2 regions of the Alcanivorax sp. HI0083 genome follow, and region 1 is predicted to be linked to the other one. Evidence: predicted binding sites of a transcription regulator. Region 1 holds the regulator's gene; the other holds the start of a gene.
What was found. Region 1 encodes sigma-54, which starts transcription at its own class of promoters, with help from an activator protein. Its sites were predicted from a motif close to TGGCACNNNNNTTGCTNT; they were not measured.

Region 1 (10,280 bases):
CGAAGGACTCAACGCCCATGCTGAAAATCTGGTGTACGACATCAAGGCCCGCACCCTGGTTCTCACCGGCGACGCCTACATTGAACACCAAGGCAACACCTTCGAAGGCGCCAAGGTGGAATACAGCCTCGATTCCAAGCGCGTGGATGCCAGCAGTGAAGGCGACCAGCGGGTTCGCCTGGTGATCCCCGCCGAGAATCAAACCCGCGAAACCAGCGGTGACGCCGACACCACCGGTGGCGATTCCAGCAACGAAAAAGACACCCCCAGTGAGGACAGCAACACCGCCTCACCTGATGCGGAGCCCAGCACACCATGAGCCACTTACGCGCCCACCACCTGGCAAAAAGCTACAAGGGCCGCCGGGTCATCGAGGACGTTTCCCTGGACGTGGAAGCCGGTCAGATCGTTGGCCTGCTGGGCCCCAACGGCGCCGGCAAGACCACCTGCTTCTACATGATCGTTGGCCTGGTGGAAGCGGATGCCGGCCGCATCGAAATCAATGACGGCGACATCACCCACCTGCCCATGCACGGTCGCGCCCAGCGCGGCATTGGCTACCTGCCCCAGGAAGCCAGCATCTTCCGTCGCCTGACGGTGGAAGAGAACATCATGGCGATTCTGGAAACCCGCAAGGAACTGAGCAAGGCAGAGCGCCACGAACGCATGGAAAGCCTGCTCAAGGAATTCCACATCGGGCACATTCGCGATTCGCTGGGCATGAGCCTGTCCGGCGGTGAGCGCCGCCGGGCGGAGATTGCCCGCGGCCTGGCCACCGACCCGGATTTCATCCTGCTGGACGAACCCTTTGCCGGGGTTGACCCGATCTCGGTGAACGATATCAAGGGCATTATCCGCCACCTGAAAGACCGCGGCATCGGCGTGTTGATCACCGACCACAACGTCCGTGAAACGCTGGATATCTGCGATACCGCCTATATCGTCAGCGCCGGCCATATCATTGCCTCCGGCGATGCCGACATCATCCTTGCCAACCAGCAGGTGCGGGATGTGTACCTGGGCGCCGACTTCAGATTGTAGTTGACAGTGCACAGCTGTCGCGACCACTCAAAACCGTGGAGGCCGCGCCCAACTATGGACGCGGCCTCTTGCGCTTTCAGATCAAGACAATACTTTTCCGCGTAGCCGTCAACTGTCCACTATCACTTATCAACTGACGTCCCTACCACACAAAATATTCTGGCACAAATATTGCTTGTTAGGTAACTGGCTTGGTATTCTCAGGTTTTGGGGATCCGCAGAATACCGAGCAGTATGAAGCCCACACTACAACTACAAATTGGCCAGCAGCTCACCATGACGCCGCAGCTGCAGCAAGCCATACGCCTCTTGCAGCTGTCCACGCTGGACCTGCGCCAGGAGATCCAGCAAGCCGTGGAAAGCAACCCGCTGCTGGAGCTGGCCGACGATTTCGGGGACGACAGCCTGCCCGAACATGACGAAGAACGTCAGGACGAGGGGCTGGACACCGAGCGTGACGACGCCCTGGAAGAGCTGGTGCAGGACGAGCCTGGCGTGGAAACCGAGTGGGATGATGTCTATTCCGGCCAGACCAGCAGCGCCACCGCCTCCCTCCCCGACGACGCAGACGAATGGCAACAACGCCACGCCGTCTCCGGCAACCTCCAGGACCACCTGCTCTGGCAGTTGAACCTGACTCCCATGAGCGATGTGGACCGCATTATCGCCATGACAATCATTGAATCCCTGGACGACCGCGGTTACATCACCGTACCGCTGGACGATATTGTCGACATGGTGAACGCCCAGCCAGACCTGCTCACCGAAGGCGATGAACTGGAGCGCGACGAAGTACTTGCCGTGCAGCACCGTCTGCAGCAGTTCGACCCCGTCGGCGTGGCCAGCATCGATCTGGCGGACTGCCTGGGCGTGCAACTGCGCCAACTGCCCGCCGATACCGCCCTGCGCGACGAAGCCTGTGCCCTGCTGGCCCACCTGGATCTGCTGGAAAAACACGACTACGCCGCCCTGCGTCGCACCCTGCAGATCAGCGAGGACGTCCTGCTGGAGGCCCTGTCCCTGCTACGCACCCTGGACCCGGCCCCCGGCGAGCAGATCGGCGAACCCCAGGTAGATTACGCCGTTCCCGACGTGATCGTCCGTCAGCACCAGGGCCGCTGGCAGGTCAGCCTCAACGACGACGTCCTTCCCCGGGTCAATCTGCAGCAGCAATACGCCAATATCGCCCGCACCACCAGCGGTGAAGACGGGCAATATCTGCGCAATTGTGTTCAGGAAGCCAAATGGTTCATCAAGAGCCTGCAGAGCCGCCATGACACCTTGCTCAAGGTGGCCACCCGCATCGTCGATGTGCAACAAGGGTTCTTCGATTATGGCGATGAAGCCATGAAGCCCCTGGTTCTGGCGGATATTGCCGACGCCGTTGAGATGCATGAATCGACCATCAGTCGGGTCACCAACCAGAAATACATGATGACACCCCGCGGTGTCTTTGAGCTGAAATATTTCTTTTCCAGTCACGTGGGAACAGACGGCGGCGGTGAGTGTTCCTCCACCGCTATTCGTGCCATTATTAAGAAGCTGGTCGCTGCCGAGAATCCCCGCAAGCCGCTCAGCGATAACAAGCTGGCCAGCTTGCTGAATGAGCAGGGAATCAATGTAGCGCGCCGGACCGTCGCCAAATACAGAGAGGCGATGCGAATACCGTCTTCCAGCGCCCGCAAGCGTTTGGTGTAGGGCGCCAGGACGGATCCCAAACAGGTAAAGGAGCCAGCCATGCAAATTAATATCAGCGGTCATCACCTGGATATTACCGATGCCTTGCGTGCCTATGTGGGTGATAAGTTCTCCCGCCTGGAGCGCCACTTCGATCAAATCACCAGCGTCCAGGTTATTCTCTCTCCGGAACCGAAAACCCATAAAGCCGAATCCACAATCCATATTTCCGGGGCCGATGTCTTCGCCACCGCTGAGGCCGGAGACATGTATGCAGCGATCGACAAACTGACGGACAAGCTGGACCGCCAGATTCTCAAACACAAGGAAAAGGCCGTCAGCCACAAGCACGGTCACTAACCCAAAGCGACAATTATGCGAGTTCGCGAACTACTGACTCTGGCCCGCACCCATCACGGCGTGCAGGCCAGCAGCAAGAAACAACTGCTCGATCAGGTTGCACAGCTGGCCGCGGCCAGCTGTGACAGCCTCAATGAACAGGAGGTCTTCGATGCTTTGGTCGCCCGGGAAAAACTGGGCTCCACAGGCATTGGCGAAGGCATTGCCATTCCCCACTGCCGGCTCGGACATTGCCAGCAAGCAGTCGGCCTGTTGTTGAAACTGGAAAGCCCCATCGATTTCGACGCCGTTGACGGGCACCCCGTGGACCTGGTGTTTGTGTTGCTGGTCCCCCAGGACAACCCGGAACAGCACCTCAAGACACTTAGCCACCTGGCATCCCTGTTCAACGACGACAGCTACCGCGCCGAACTGCGCCACAGCACAGACAACCAGCACCTCTACCAGACTGCCGTAGAATCCGAAGCGGAGTTGCGACTGGCATCATGAAGGAACGCAACAGGCTTTCACGCATCATGCAACACGCCCCAAACGCCACCTTGTCTATCCATCTTGCGTGCCAGCGCGCTGCGTGTGGCGTGCCAGCGGTGCAACCATGAAACTCACGATTATTAGTGGCCGTTCCGGGTCCGGGAAAACCACCGCACTGCAAGCGCTGGAGGACCAGGGATTTTATTGTGTCGACAACCTGCCCGCCGGCATGCTGCCGACACTGGCGAAACAGCTCAGCGAGGGCGAGCCTCCGATTGAACGGGTCGCTGTGGGCATTGATGCCCGCAACCTCCCCGCCCAGTTACTGGCTTTCGACAACATCCTTGAAGCCCTGAACGAACAGCAGGTACACAGTGAAATCGTCTACCTGGACGCGGATGACCACACCCTGCAGACCCGCTTCAGCGCAACCCGTCGTCGCCACCCGCTGGGCACTGGCGAGCGCTCACTGGCCGACGCCATCGGCCATGAACGGGAACTGCTGGCCAACATCCGCCAGCGCGCCGACCTGGTTATCGACAGTAGCAACCACGACGTCCACACCCTGCGCAACCTGATGCGCGAGCGGGTGGCCCACCGTGAAGCCGCCCTGTCTCTGCAGCTGGAATCCTTTGGCTTCAAGAATGGCCTGCCCACCGACGCGGACCTGGTGTTCGATGTACGGGTATTGCCCAACCCACACTGGCATGCAGACCTGCGCCCCTTTACCGGCAAGGATGACTGCATCATCGATTTCCTCAGCCAGCATCAGGCCAGTCACGACATGCTCAAGGACATCGGCGATTTCGTGGTGCGCTGGTTACCGGCGTTTGCCCACAGTGATCGCAGCTACGTGACCGTCGCCATCGGCTGCACCGGCGGGCGCCATCGCTCAGTCTTTATCACCGAGCAGCTGGCATGGACCCTGCGCGACAAAGGCATTGCGCTTCAGGTTCGCCACCGGGAACTCCCCCGAGAGCAATAAGGCAACCATGGCCTGACACCCGGCATTTTCCCTTTCAGATCACTTCTGACCACAAGACGCCCGATGATTGAAAAAAAACTCGACGTAATCAACAAACTCGGCCTGCATGCCCGCGCGGCCGCCAAAGTGGTCAGCGTGGCCTCCCGCTACGACAGCCGCATTCTGGTCCTGCACAAGAGCCAGACCATCGACGCAAAAAGCATCATGGGCCTGCTCATGCTTGGCGCAGCGAAAGGCAGTAGCGTCACTTTTCAGGTGGAAGGGGAAGACGAACAACACGCCATGGACGAACTGGAAGACCTGTTCGCCCGCTGTTTCGACGAAGGCGAGTAAACCCGCGAATCACCGGGGAATTTACCACTCTTTACCGCCATCCCACCGGCCACGCTTCGGCCTTCACACCGCCTCGTGTAAACTCTCTTCCAGCAAGGAGGAGCCATGCCCGCCGATAGCAGCCGTAGCCAACAGCATTTAAAAGCCATTAACCGCGCCCTGGCCAGCGGTACCTATACCCAGGTACGTCAGCTGATCAACAATTTGCCCGGCGCGGAAGCGGCACATTTACTGGAATCCTCCCCGCCACGGGAACGGGAAATTCTCTGGCAGCTGCTGCATAAAGATCAGGAATCCGAAGTCCTGCAATACCTGGGCGAAGAGGTCCGGGTAGAACTGCTGCGCAACCTGTCCACTGACGAACTGGTATCGCTGGTAGAAGAACTGGACACGGATGACCTGGCGGATTTGCTGCAAGAGCTGCCGGACCATGTCACCTCCCAGGTGATGGCCAGCCTGGACGAACAGAACCGCGAACGGCTGGAGCATGTGCTCAGCTACCCGGAAGACACCGCCGGTGGCCTGATGAACACGGACGTGATCACCGTGCGCCCGGAGATCACCTTCGAAGTTGTTCAACGCTACCTGCGTCGCCGCGGCGAAATTCCTCGCACCACGGATAACCTGGCCGTGGTGAACCGGAAAAACCAGTTCATCGGCCTGCTGCCGCTGACCAAGGTACTGATCAGCGACCCGGGCACCACCGTGCGTGAAGCCATGATCACCGACACGGAATCCATTACCGCCACCCTGCCCGCCCACGAAGTAGCAAAAATCTTCGAACGCCACGACCTGGTAACCGCCCCGGTGGTGGACGAAGACGGCATGCTGGTGGGACGGATCACCATTGATGACGTGGTTGACGTAATCCGCGAAGAAGCGGATCACTCACTGATGAGCATGGCCGGCCTGGATGAAGACGAAGATACCTTCGGCTCCGTGTGGCAAACCGCCCGGCGCCGGGCCCTGTGGCTGGGTATCAACCTGCTGACCGCGCTCGCCGCCTCGGCCGTCATCGGCCTGTTCGAAGCCACCCTGGAAAAAGTGGTGGCGCTGGCCATCCTGATGCCCATCGTGGCCAGCATGGGCGGCATTGCCGGCAGCCAGACACTGACTCTGGTCATCCGCGCCATGGCGCTGGGCCAGATCCAGTCCAACAACACCCGCTACCTGCTGTTCAAGGAACTGTCCGTGGGCGCGATCAATGGCCTGCTCTGGGCAACCGTGATCGGCATTACCGCCGGGCTGTGGTTCAACGACCCCAACCTCGGACTGGTCATCGCCGCCGCCATGGTGATCAACCTGGTCATGGCGGCCAGCGCCGGCGCCCTGCTGCCCATCACCATGAAGAAGCTGGGCATTGATCCGGCCCTGGCCGGGTCCGTGGTGCTGACCACCATTACCGATATTGTCGGCTTCTTTGCTTTCCTCGGCCTGGCCACGGTGCTGTATGCACACCTGCTAACGTAACAAGACACCGGCCTTCATTGGCCCACAACAACAAAAAAGGCGCCGAATGCGGCGCCTTTTTTGTGCATCACCTTCTGCTGCAGCACTTATTCCACAAACAGCTGCTTGAACGATACGTAGTACGCACCGGCCAGAATCGGCATCACGAACAACCACCCCAACAGGAGCGGAATCGCCGCCACCACCAGGATCAGGGAGATCACCAGGGTATAAACGATGAAGGGAATAATATTTTTCAGGCAGGCATCCAGGCTCAGCTTCATGGCATCAACCACCCCTTTCTGCCCCAGGAAGATCAACGGCACGGCGAAGTAAAACAGGAACATGAAGACAAACATGGCCACCGTGGCTAACAGGCCAAGCACCACGATAGCTGCAGTACTGCCGTCACGGCCGAGCAGGAAAAACAGGCCGCCCAATACGACACCCGCCACCAGCAGCACCACAAACTGCGCCACGGCGGTCATGATCAATGGATTGGTACGATCAGAAAACCCGGCAAACAGGTCCGAGAAATCAGAACGGTTTTCCGTATCGATACGATGAAAGATTTTCACGATGCCCGCATACAGCAGCGGCGTCAGCAGTATCTGGGCAATCGCGCCCAGAAGCGGAATGATCTGCAAGGCAGAAGTGATCAGCACCGTCACGACCAGCGCGCCAAGCACCACACCCCAGTGCCCACTGAGCATGCCATGGCCTTTGCCAATCCAGCCCATGGCATCCCCCACACTGATTTTCCGTGGCGCGATGATGGTGAATTCATTGGCGCTGGCCGGCGCCGCGTTGGCCACATCCGATTGCGGCTGTTGATACGGATTCATATCACTCATTAGCTGGTTCCTTCCCTTTCCCGAGTCAAAAAATAAACGAATCACACCAGGGCAAATTAGCGACCGGCAATCTTGACAGGCGACAACAACAGGGACCCACAGGCAATATTGCCGCGATAGTCCACATCCGTGCCGCTACCTTGAATACCTAACAGCATCTCCCCCAGATGACCGGCAATAGTAAACTCTTGCAGTGCACCTTGTATGACACCGTTCTCAAACCAGAAACCGCTTGCCCCGCGAGAATAGTCTCCGGTCACCAGATTGATGCCCTGGCCCATGACTTCAGTGATCAGAATACCCTTCGGCACCCTGGCCATCAGTGCAGCCAGCGAATCACCGGTATCGGTAATGCGTACATTGCGCACCCCCCCACCATTGCCGGTGGGCGCCATATCCAGACGGCGGCTGGCGTACAAGCCCAGCGCATACTGTTTCAGCACACCGTCTTCCACAAACGCCTGAGCCCGGGTGGGCAAGCCATCACCATCGAAGGGCGCAGACGCATTACCCGCCGCCAGGTGCGGGTTTTCCGTGAGCTGAAACCCGGCCGGTAACACCGCCTTGCCCAGACTGTCCTGAAGAAAAGAACTGCGGCGATACAGTGCCCCGCCACTGATCGCAGAGACCAGATGCCCCAACAGACCCGACGCCACTTCCGGGGCGAAGATCACCGGCAGCTCACCGGTTTGCGGCACCTCAGCACCCAACCGCGCCAGGGCGCGCTCACGGGCCTGCTCACCCACCGCTTCGGCAGACGCCAGGCGATCCCCCACACGCCCACCGTCATACCAGTAATCGCGCTGCATACCGGCCTCATCTTCCGCCACCACACTGCACACACGGCTGTGGTGGGTGCCACGGTAGCCGTGCAAAAACCCTTCCGAGGTGGCATACACCCGCAGGCTGGACCCGCTATTGACGGAGGCACCTTCGGAATTGACGATGCGCGCATCGTCACGGGCCACGGTTTCACAACGCAATGCCTGCTCAATGGCAGACTGGGTATCCATGGCCCAGGGGTGATACAGATCCAGGTCTGTCACTTCCTTTGCCAGATCCGCCGCTGGCGCCAGCCCCGCATAACGGTCTTCTTCGGTGTAGCCGGCAATGGCCGTGGCGGCGGCCAGGGTCGCCCGCAAACTGTCGCGGTTATCATCGGAGCTACTGGCGTGACCTTTGCGCTGCCCCTTGTACACTGTCACCGACACACCTCGGTCACGGTGGAATTCCACCGTTTCCACTTCCCCCTGCCGCACATTGACTGAATAGCCCTGGGACAGGCTGACTCCCACTTCCGCCGCATCGGCCCCCTGTCGTTTGGCCTCTTCTATAAGCCAGGCAGCCGTATCTTTGGCCTGTTGTAGCTGCGTATTATCGAGTTCGGCTGTCGTTGCGGAGGAATCAGACATAAAATAGCGGTTCCATTGATGGGTATTAAACAGTTATGACCGAGTATAGCGACGACCAGATCACCAGCAAGGGCCAGCAAAAACGCGAAGACAATGCCTTGCAAGAGCTGGGTCTGTTACTGATGGACATGAAACAGGTGGAGCGAGAGCGCCTGCCATTGCGTGACGATCTGCAATACGCGCTGGTTGAAGCCACACGCATCACCAGCCACGAAGCACGCCGCCGTCATGCCCAATACATCGGCCGGCTCATTCGCGAAACCAACAGCGAACAGATCATTCAGGCGCTGGAGCTCCTCAATGACCCTTTTCGCCAGCAGCGCCTCAGCAACTGGGTGGAGCAGATTGCGGCCTGCGAGCAACCCAAAGATGCGGAAAGCACCTTGCAACAAATTCTGGAGTTCTTTCCCCACGGCGACCGCCAGCAACTGCGCAACCTGACGCGTAACGCCCTGAAAGCGCGAGTGAAAGACCCCGCTGCTGCACCGCCTGCGGAAAAGGAAAAATTCAAGCGCGAGCGACGCAAGCTAATCAATTACCTCAACCAGCTGGATAAAACCGCACCGCTGTACTGACTCGGCACGTAATCCAAAGCGATATCAACGCCGCTCCGGTACCATCAGGGCTGTTTTATCCGCTTGCCACCAACGTAAAAACTGCTCACCCACGGCTTTCTGTGGCTGGGAATGGGCGTCACCTTCGATGCCCTGTTCTTTCTCCATCAGCGACACTTTTTCGTTGGCTGCTTCGAACCAGGCTTGCGGATCATTGATCCCGGCTGCCATCACTTCGCCGTATAACGCCTTGCTAAACCAGGTCCGTTCGGAATCATCGCCACAACCGAACGAAGTGCGATCCGCCGCCGCAGAGGAAAACACGACCCGCTCCGGCGACGCCAGGCCTTCCACCCACTTGCCGGAATAACAGGCAGACACGATTAGCCATTGATGCCGGGCAGACAATCCATTCAACCACTGCTTGCCATCGGTCACGGCGAGGTTGTTAAGCTTGAGGCTTTTATCATCCAGCAGCAGATCACCGTTACGGGCACCATGGCTGACAAAATGCACCAGCAATAAATCTTCCTCAGGGTCCAGCAAGGCATCCAGCGCCTTGAGACTCTCCTGCACACTGGTGCGGGTGGCCAAAGGCAGCTCATCACTACCACCGTTGATCAAGCGGACATGGCGACGTTTCAAATCAAACACCGAGCCCAACCGTTCCGCCACCCAGTCCACCTCACGGGCAAACACCGCTTCGGTGCCGTCACCGCCGACTACCAGCAAATAGACATCGCGCACACCGGGCCGCTGGGGCGCCAACGAGGACAAGACAGACTGTAATCGGCTGGATTCGGTATACAACCGCGCTTCCATGGCCGCCGCCTGCTGCTGCTTGCGCTGCCGCCAGGCTTTTTCACTGGGGTAGTAATCGCCCTGCACAAAAAAGCCCTTTTCCACCACGGGCTTGCCCTCATCACTGGGCCGCGTGCGCGTCCCCGGGCCTTCCGCATGGCCGTTTTCAAAAGACGCATGAATTACCACGCCATCCGGACGGGTCAGTTCCCCTTTGCCTTCAAAGGTGAAGAAATCGAACTCGCCCTGATAGTGGTAACCTTCCTCGTTACGGTAAGTCCCCTTGACCATGTAACCGTCGGCAAAGGTGCCTTCAAACTGTTCGGCTGATGCGGTGACCCAG
Region 2 (5,286 bases), on a different contig from region 1:
AACGAAGGTTGCGGTTTTTTGTTGTGCTGCTGCTTTTGTCGCCATAATTTAGTGTCCGCTAGTCACACGGTTGACTTCTTCAAGGCTGGTAACGCCCTGTATTGCCTTCATCAAGCCGGAACGGTGAAGGTCGTTGAAGCCTTCTTTTCGGCACTGGTCGGCAATTTCAATGGAGTTCCCTTCTTCCATAATGATGCGGGCAATGCCATCGGTGATTTTGACCACCTCATAGACCCCCACGCGCCCCTTGTACCCGTTTTTGCATTTTTCACAGCCTTGCGGCCCGTAAACAGTAAACCCGGTTGTGATGTCGTCTTCCGTGAAACCTATCTCAAGCAGAGATTGTTTCGGTATTTCCACAGCTGTTTTGCAGTGCTCACAAAGTCGCCGTGCGAGCCGCTGGGCAATAATCAGAATGACCGATGTGGCAATATTGAACGAGGGTACCCCCATATTGCGTAGGCGTGTCAGGGTTTCCGGTGCACTGTTGGTATGCAGGGTGGAAAGCACCAAGTGCCCGGTTTGCGCCGCTTTGACGGCAATATTCGCTGTTTCCAGATCCCGGATCTCACCTACCAGAATTACATCTGGATCCTGGCGCAGGAAAGCGCGAAGGGCAGAGGAGAACTCCATCCCCTGTTTGGGGTTGACGTTCACCTGGTTAACGCCTTCCAGGTTGATTTCTACCGGGTCTTCCGCCGTAGAAATATTGCGCTCTGGGGTGTTCAGGATATTCACCCCGGTATAGAGCGAGACGGTCTTCCCGGAACCGGTAGGCCCCGTGACAAGTATCATGCCTTGGGGTTTGTGCAGGGCGTCCAGATACATCTGTTTCTGGTTGTCTTCATAGCCCAGCGCTTCAATCCCCATTTTTGCGGATTCCGGGTCAAGAATCCGCAGTACAATCTTCTCCCCGAACAGGGTGGGGCAAGTGTTTACCCGGAAATCAATGGAGCGGGTTTTGGATATCTTCAGCTTCATGCGGCCGTCCTGCGGCACTCGGCGTTCGGAGATATCCATTCGCGACATGACCTTCAGACGAGCAGAAAGCTTGCTGGCAATGTTGATGGGGGGGGTGGAGACCGTTTGCAGGATGCCGTCTTGACGAAAGCGTACCCGATAGGATTTCTCATAAGGTTCAAAGTGCAAATCGGAGGCGCCACCTTTAATGGCATCCAGCAACAGCTTGTTGACGAAGCGTACAATGGGAGCGTCATCAGCTCCGGACTTGGTTTCATCGGTGGATTCTTCAGCTGCGCTGACGTTGAGGTCGTCGAGACCATCATCCAGGTCCTCGAACGCGTTGCCTTCCGCTTCCGACTCCAGCCCTTCAATCCATTGGGTCAGCTTGTCTTCCTCAACGATAATAGTTTCTACGTTGAGCCCAGTGTTGAAGCGGATTTCTTCCAGTGCGGGCAGGTTGGTGGGGTCAGAAACGGCCACATAAAGGCGGCTGCCCCGCCGGAAGAGTGGCAGAACATGGTGCTTGTTGATCAGCTTGGGGTCGACCAGGTCCTTGGCCAGGCTGTCCTTCTGGAACGTGGCAAGGTCCAGAATCGGGTCACCGAATTCTTCGGCCACCGCGTTGGCGACCACCCTGGCGGACAATTTCCCCGAGACCACCAGCTGACGGACCAGGCTTACCCTTTCCTGACGAGCTTGTTGCTGTATCTGCTGGACGTCTTCCGCCGTAAGCAGTTCCTGCTGAATGAGTCGGTGGGGTAAGCCGCTGAATGAGGCAATTTGGCTAGTCATGGCAACCTGCTTGTTTATGCTTAGTATGGTCGGTTTGCCCAACACTTTCTTCGTAACATACCGGTTGTGGGCGACACAGGGAAGACCACATGTCGCAAAATCAGTATCTTGCCGGCACTTTCTCAGAAACTCCCGAACCTAAAGCCGTCAGTTGAAAGTTGTTCATTGCGCACAGCCTTGAGATGTTGGTTCCGCGCGGCTGAAAGCTTGGCTTCGCCACAGTCCGCTCTCCAGATAAGAGGGATTAACTTTTTGTGGGGGGGCAAGGTGTTGCTGCTTCATTCTGTGTGCGGGATAGGCAAGATAGGGAGATAATGGACAGTCGGCGACAAATGGCGTCAATCTCCGGTTGAAGAGTGACGCGGAGTGTCACCTCCTGACGCTTTGGGTAACCGGTCGCAGGGCCGTTCTGTGTTGGGTCATAGAGGCAGGCTCCGCCATATATCCATGAAATGACCCGTTTCCTAATGATTTTTCATCATGAAGAAAAGTTGGCCCGCTCTGTGCATTATCCCTTGGCAGATGCTCGCCAAGGGTGGGCTCATAACAAGATTTGCCAATGATTGGAGAAAACAACATGAAGAAGCAAATGCAACAGGGTTTCACCCTTATCGAACTGATGATCGTGGTTGCCATCATCGGTATCCTGGCCGCTGTAGCGATCCCGCAGTACCAGAACTATGTCGCTAAATCACAGGTTACCCGCGTAATGCAGGAAACCGGTGCGATGAAAACTGTGGTTGAAACGTGTCTCCTTGAGGGCCGAGTCACCCCTGTGAATAGTGGTGCTCCTGCTCCTGGTGAATGTGATCTGGGTTGGACCGGTAGCAACCTGATCGGTGCTTCCTATACAGAAGGTGAGCTGACGGTGTCTATCGATGCTAATGGCACGGCCTCTATTGCTGCTGGTTTTGGTGACAGCGCAGCTACTACTTTGGCTGATAGTTCACTGACTTGGTCGCGTACTGCTGCTGGCGCTTGGTCTTGTGCTACTACTGCTGATGCAAAATACCAGCCGACTGGTTGTGGCGCAGGCAGCTAATATAAGACAACTACTGTCTTAGACTAAAGGCGAGCCTCAGAAGGGGTTCGCCTTTTTTGTTATTTAGAAAAGACGGTGTTTGGTTATTCTGAAGTGTGGAGTTAGCTGCGTAATGCTCTTTGGATATTAGTAGTTGTTGTGTGAATTTAAATGTATGAATAGCATAAAAAAAATTATCATCTGCTCCTTGCTCGGTTTTTTCGTCTTGGCTGTCCCGTTTCATTTCTGGTTAACCGATCGCCATGCCGTTATGCGCCAAGTGTTCAATTTCCAAGTCCCATTCGCCAAACTCAGTCAGCAGTGTTCAGAATATTCTCCGCCTTGGTTGGGAGAAATTAGTGCGGTTGGCGTGGATGAATTGAAAGCTCTAGCAACCCAGGTCGCCTTTATCGATAAAAAAGGGGGCCTCAGCCATTGTGAGACAGGCTGGCGTTCAGCGATGTTTTTTTCTCCAAGGGTGGATAAAAATACGCGCTTTCGTTATGGCAGTTTGACCAAGCCTGTGACTGCATCCGCTATCCTTGCGCTGATAAATGAAGGAAAAGTTGATTACCAGGATCGATTAATGGATGAGTTAGGAGGCCGTGCAGGGCTGCCAGGTCACTCAGATTTGCAGGGCGTGACGATAGCACAGCTTTTGCGGCATCGATCGGGTGTTCAGGGCGAGATTTTCTTGACGCGAGAAAAGCCCGATTGCCCTAACGATTTGGCTTCATTTATGGCTACAGGAGCAGTAAGACGAGCAGGGGAATTTGAATACTCAAATATGGGGTATTGCTTGCTTGGAGAAGTGGTCGCGAATAAAAAAGGTCTGCCATATAAGCAGGCAATAGAGCAGCTTTACGGTTTGAGCGACAGAGGGATGCGGTTTGTAGGCTATGAGACGGAAAATGATGAAGTGGAAAGGGACTTCCGGTTTAATGATTTCTATGGCGTCAATAACAAAGGACGTTTTGATTACGAAGCGGTCGCTGCTACTGCAGGGCTGAGTGGAAGCGCTTCGGCATATGCTCGTTTGATAAAAGATATAATCCATCAAACGGACCAAGACATTCTTTCCGGGTTTGATGCAGGGTGCGATGATAGGAGCTTAAAATCCTGTTATGGATATGCATTTTATTTATATTCTCCCGCGGGGCGACAGCGTTTTTTTGTTAAAGAGGGGTATATGCCTGGCTCTGCGGGATTGGTTGTTGTCAATGATAAAAATGAAGTCTTTGTATGGCTTGGAAATTCAGATACTGAAAATGCAGCCTCTGGTGGGCCGATGGAAAAAATTCTTATGGAGCTGGGTGTGTCAAGTTTCTGAAATGGAAGACTGAGGTGGTTGTGTTAATGAAGAAGTCGCTCCATAAAAATTTTTTTATTGCTCTATTGTTCGTTTTTATACCGAATGCTGTTTTTCTTGTCTTGGCATGGTGGCTGGATGTGAATAGGCCAACCATAAATTTTGATTATGCGATGCTGGCGTTGATAGTGGCTGTTTGTCCACGATGGCTGGCTCTCCCGATTTTTGTGACCTTTCTTTTTTTTGACGTGCTAGGAGTGGTTAGGCAAGTCATTCCTATCGTTAATGTTATGGACTCTTTCTACCTGCTAAGTTTTATTGGCGTTGCTCCTTTTTTTTATCAGCTTGCATTTTTGTTTTCCATGCTGATGTTTTTTATTTTGGCTGGCCTTCTGTGGAGGTTTTACAGAAGCTCATCTAAAGAGGCGCTGGTTATTGTTGTGAATGTGCTTCTTGGTTTTTATGCTTTAAAAATATTTTTACTGGGGGCGTCTGGGGATACCTATATAAAAACTAATGACGCTTTTATTGAAAGTCAGATTGTGTCGGCTTATGAGGCTTCCTCAGGAAGTTTCGTTGATGGTTTCTCAATAGATAGCGGCGATGTTATTGAAAGAGGCTTGGTCCCAAGTGCTACAGAGTCTTGGTTTGATGACCCTCAGTCTGTTGGTGATAAGGTGCTATTGGTTGTTAGTGAATCTTGGGGGGTGACAGATGAAAGAGTGCAGAATGCTGTTCTGTCTCCATTGCTCAATAGTTCTGTTGTTTCTGACCTTTCGCTAGAGGAATTAAATGTCTCAGGTGTTACTGTTCAGGGGGAGGTGCGTGAACTTTGTAGGCTTCGTGCTCGCCACTTCAACTTGAAAGATGTGACAGACGAATTTAATGGTTGTTTACCTGCTATGTATGAGCGGCTTGGTTATCACACCATGGCTATACATGGTGCAGCTGGTGCGATGTATGGACGTCGAAAATGGTATCCGAAATTAGGTTTTGATAAAACAGTTTTCTTTGAAAGTAAGCAGTGGAAAAAGAGATGTTACTCATTCCCAGGTGCTTGTGATGAAGAGTTAATGAAGGAGGTTGGTGCTTTTTTTCAGGGTGAGAGTCCTGCTTTTGTGTATTGGCTGACACTTAATAGCCATATTCCGTATGATCGCAGGGATCTGTCGGTGGACCTATTGGATTGTGGCAGCGTGGG

Region 2: the regulator sigma-54 is predicted to act here: its motif matches at 2,248-2,265, upstream of A3754_RS12145 (pilin).

What each region holds. Positions count from the first base shown of each region.
Region 1 is NZ_LWFX01001463.1:1,199-11,478, reverse strand. Features, by position in the region: partial or broken gene lptA (lipopolysaccharide transport periplasmic protein LptA) at 1-319, shown strand, start outside; gene lptB (LPS export ABC transporter ATP-binding protein) at 316-1,041, shown strand; gene A3754_RS22215 (RNA polymerase factor sigma-54) at 1,276-2,739, shown strand; gene hpf (ribosome hibernation-promoting factor, HPF/YfiA family) at 2,779-3,078, shown strand; gene ptsN (PTS IIA-like nitrogen regulatory protein PtsN) at 3,094-3,567, shown strand; gene rapZ (RNase adapter RapZ) at 3,674-4,534, shown strand; gene A3754_RS22195 (HPr family phosphocarrier protein) at 4,598-4,867, shown strand; gene mgtE (magnesium transporter) at 4,973-6,337, shown strand; gene A3754_RS22185 (BPSS1780 family membrane protein) at 6,424-7,170, opposite strand; gene pmbA (metalloprotease PmbA) at 7,227-8,582, opposite strand; gene yjgA (ribosome biogenesis factor YjgA) at 8,618-9,157, shown strand; gene A3754_RS22170 (C13 family peptidase) at 9,182-10,280, opposite strand, start outside.
Region 2 is NZ_LWFX01001000.1:303-5,588, reverse strand. Features, by position in the region: partial or broken gene A3754_RS12155 (type II secretion system F family protein) at 1-45, opposite strand, end outside; gene pilB (type IV-A pilus assembly ATPase PilB) at 49-1,755, opposite strand; gene A3754_RS12145 (pilin) at 2,333-2,797, shown strand; gene A3754_RS12140 (serine hydrolase) at 2,952-4,106, shown strand; gene A3754_RS12135 (sulfatase-like hydrolase/transferase) at 4,133-5,286, shown strand, end outside.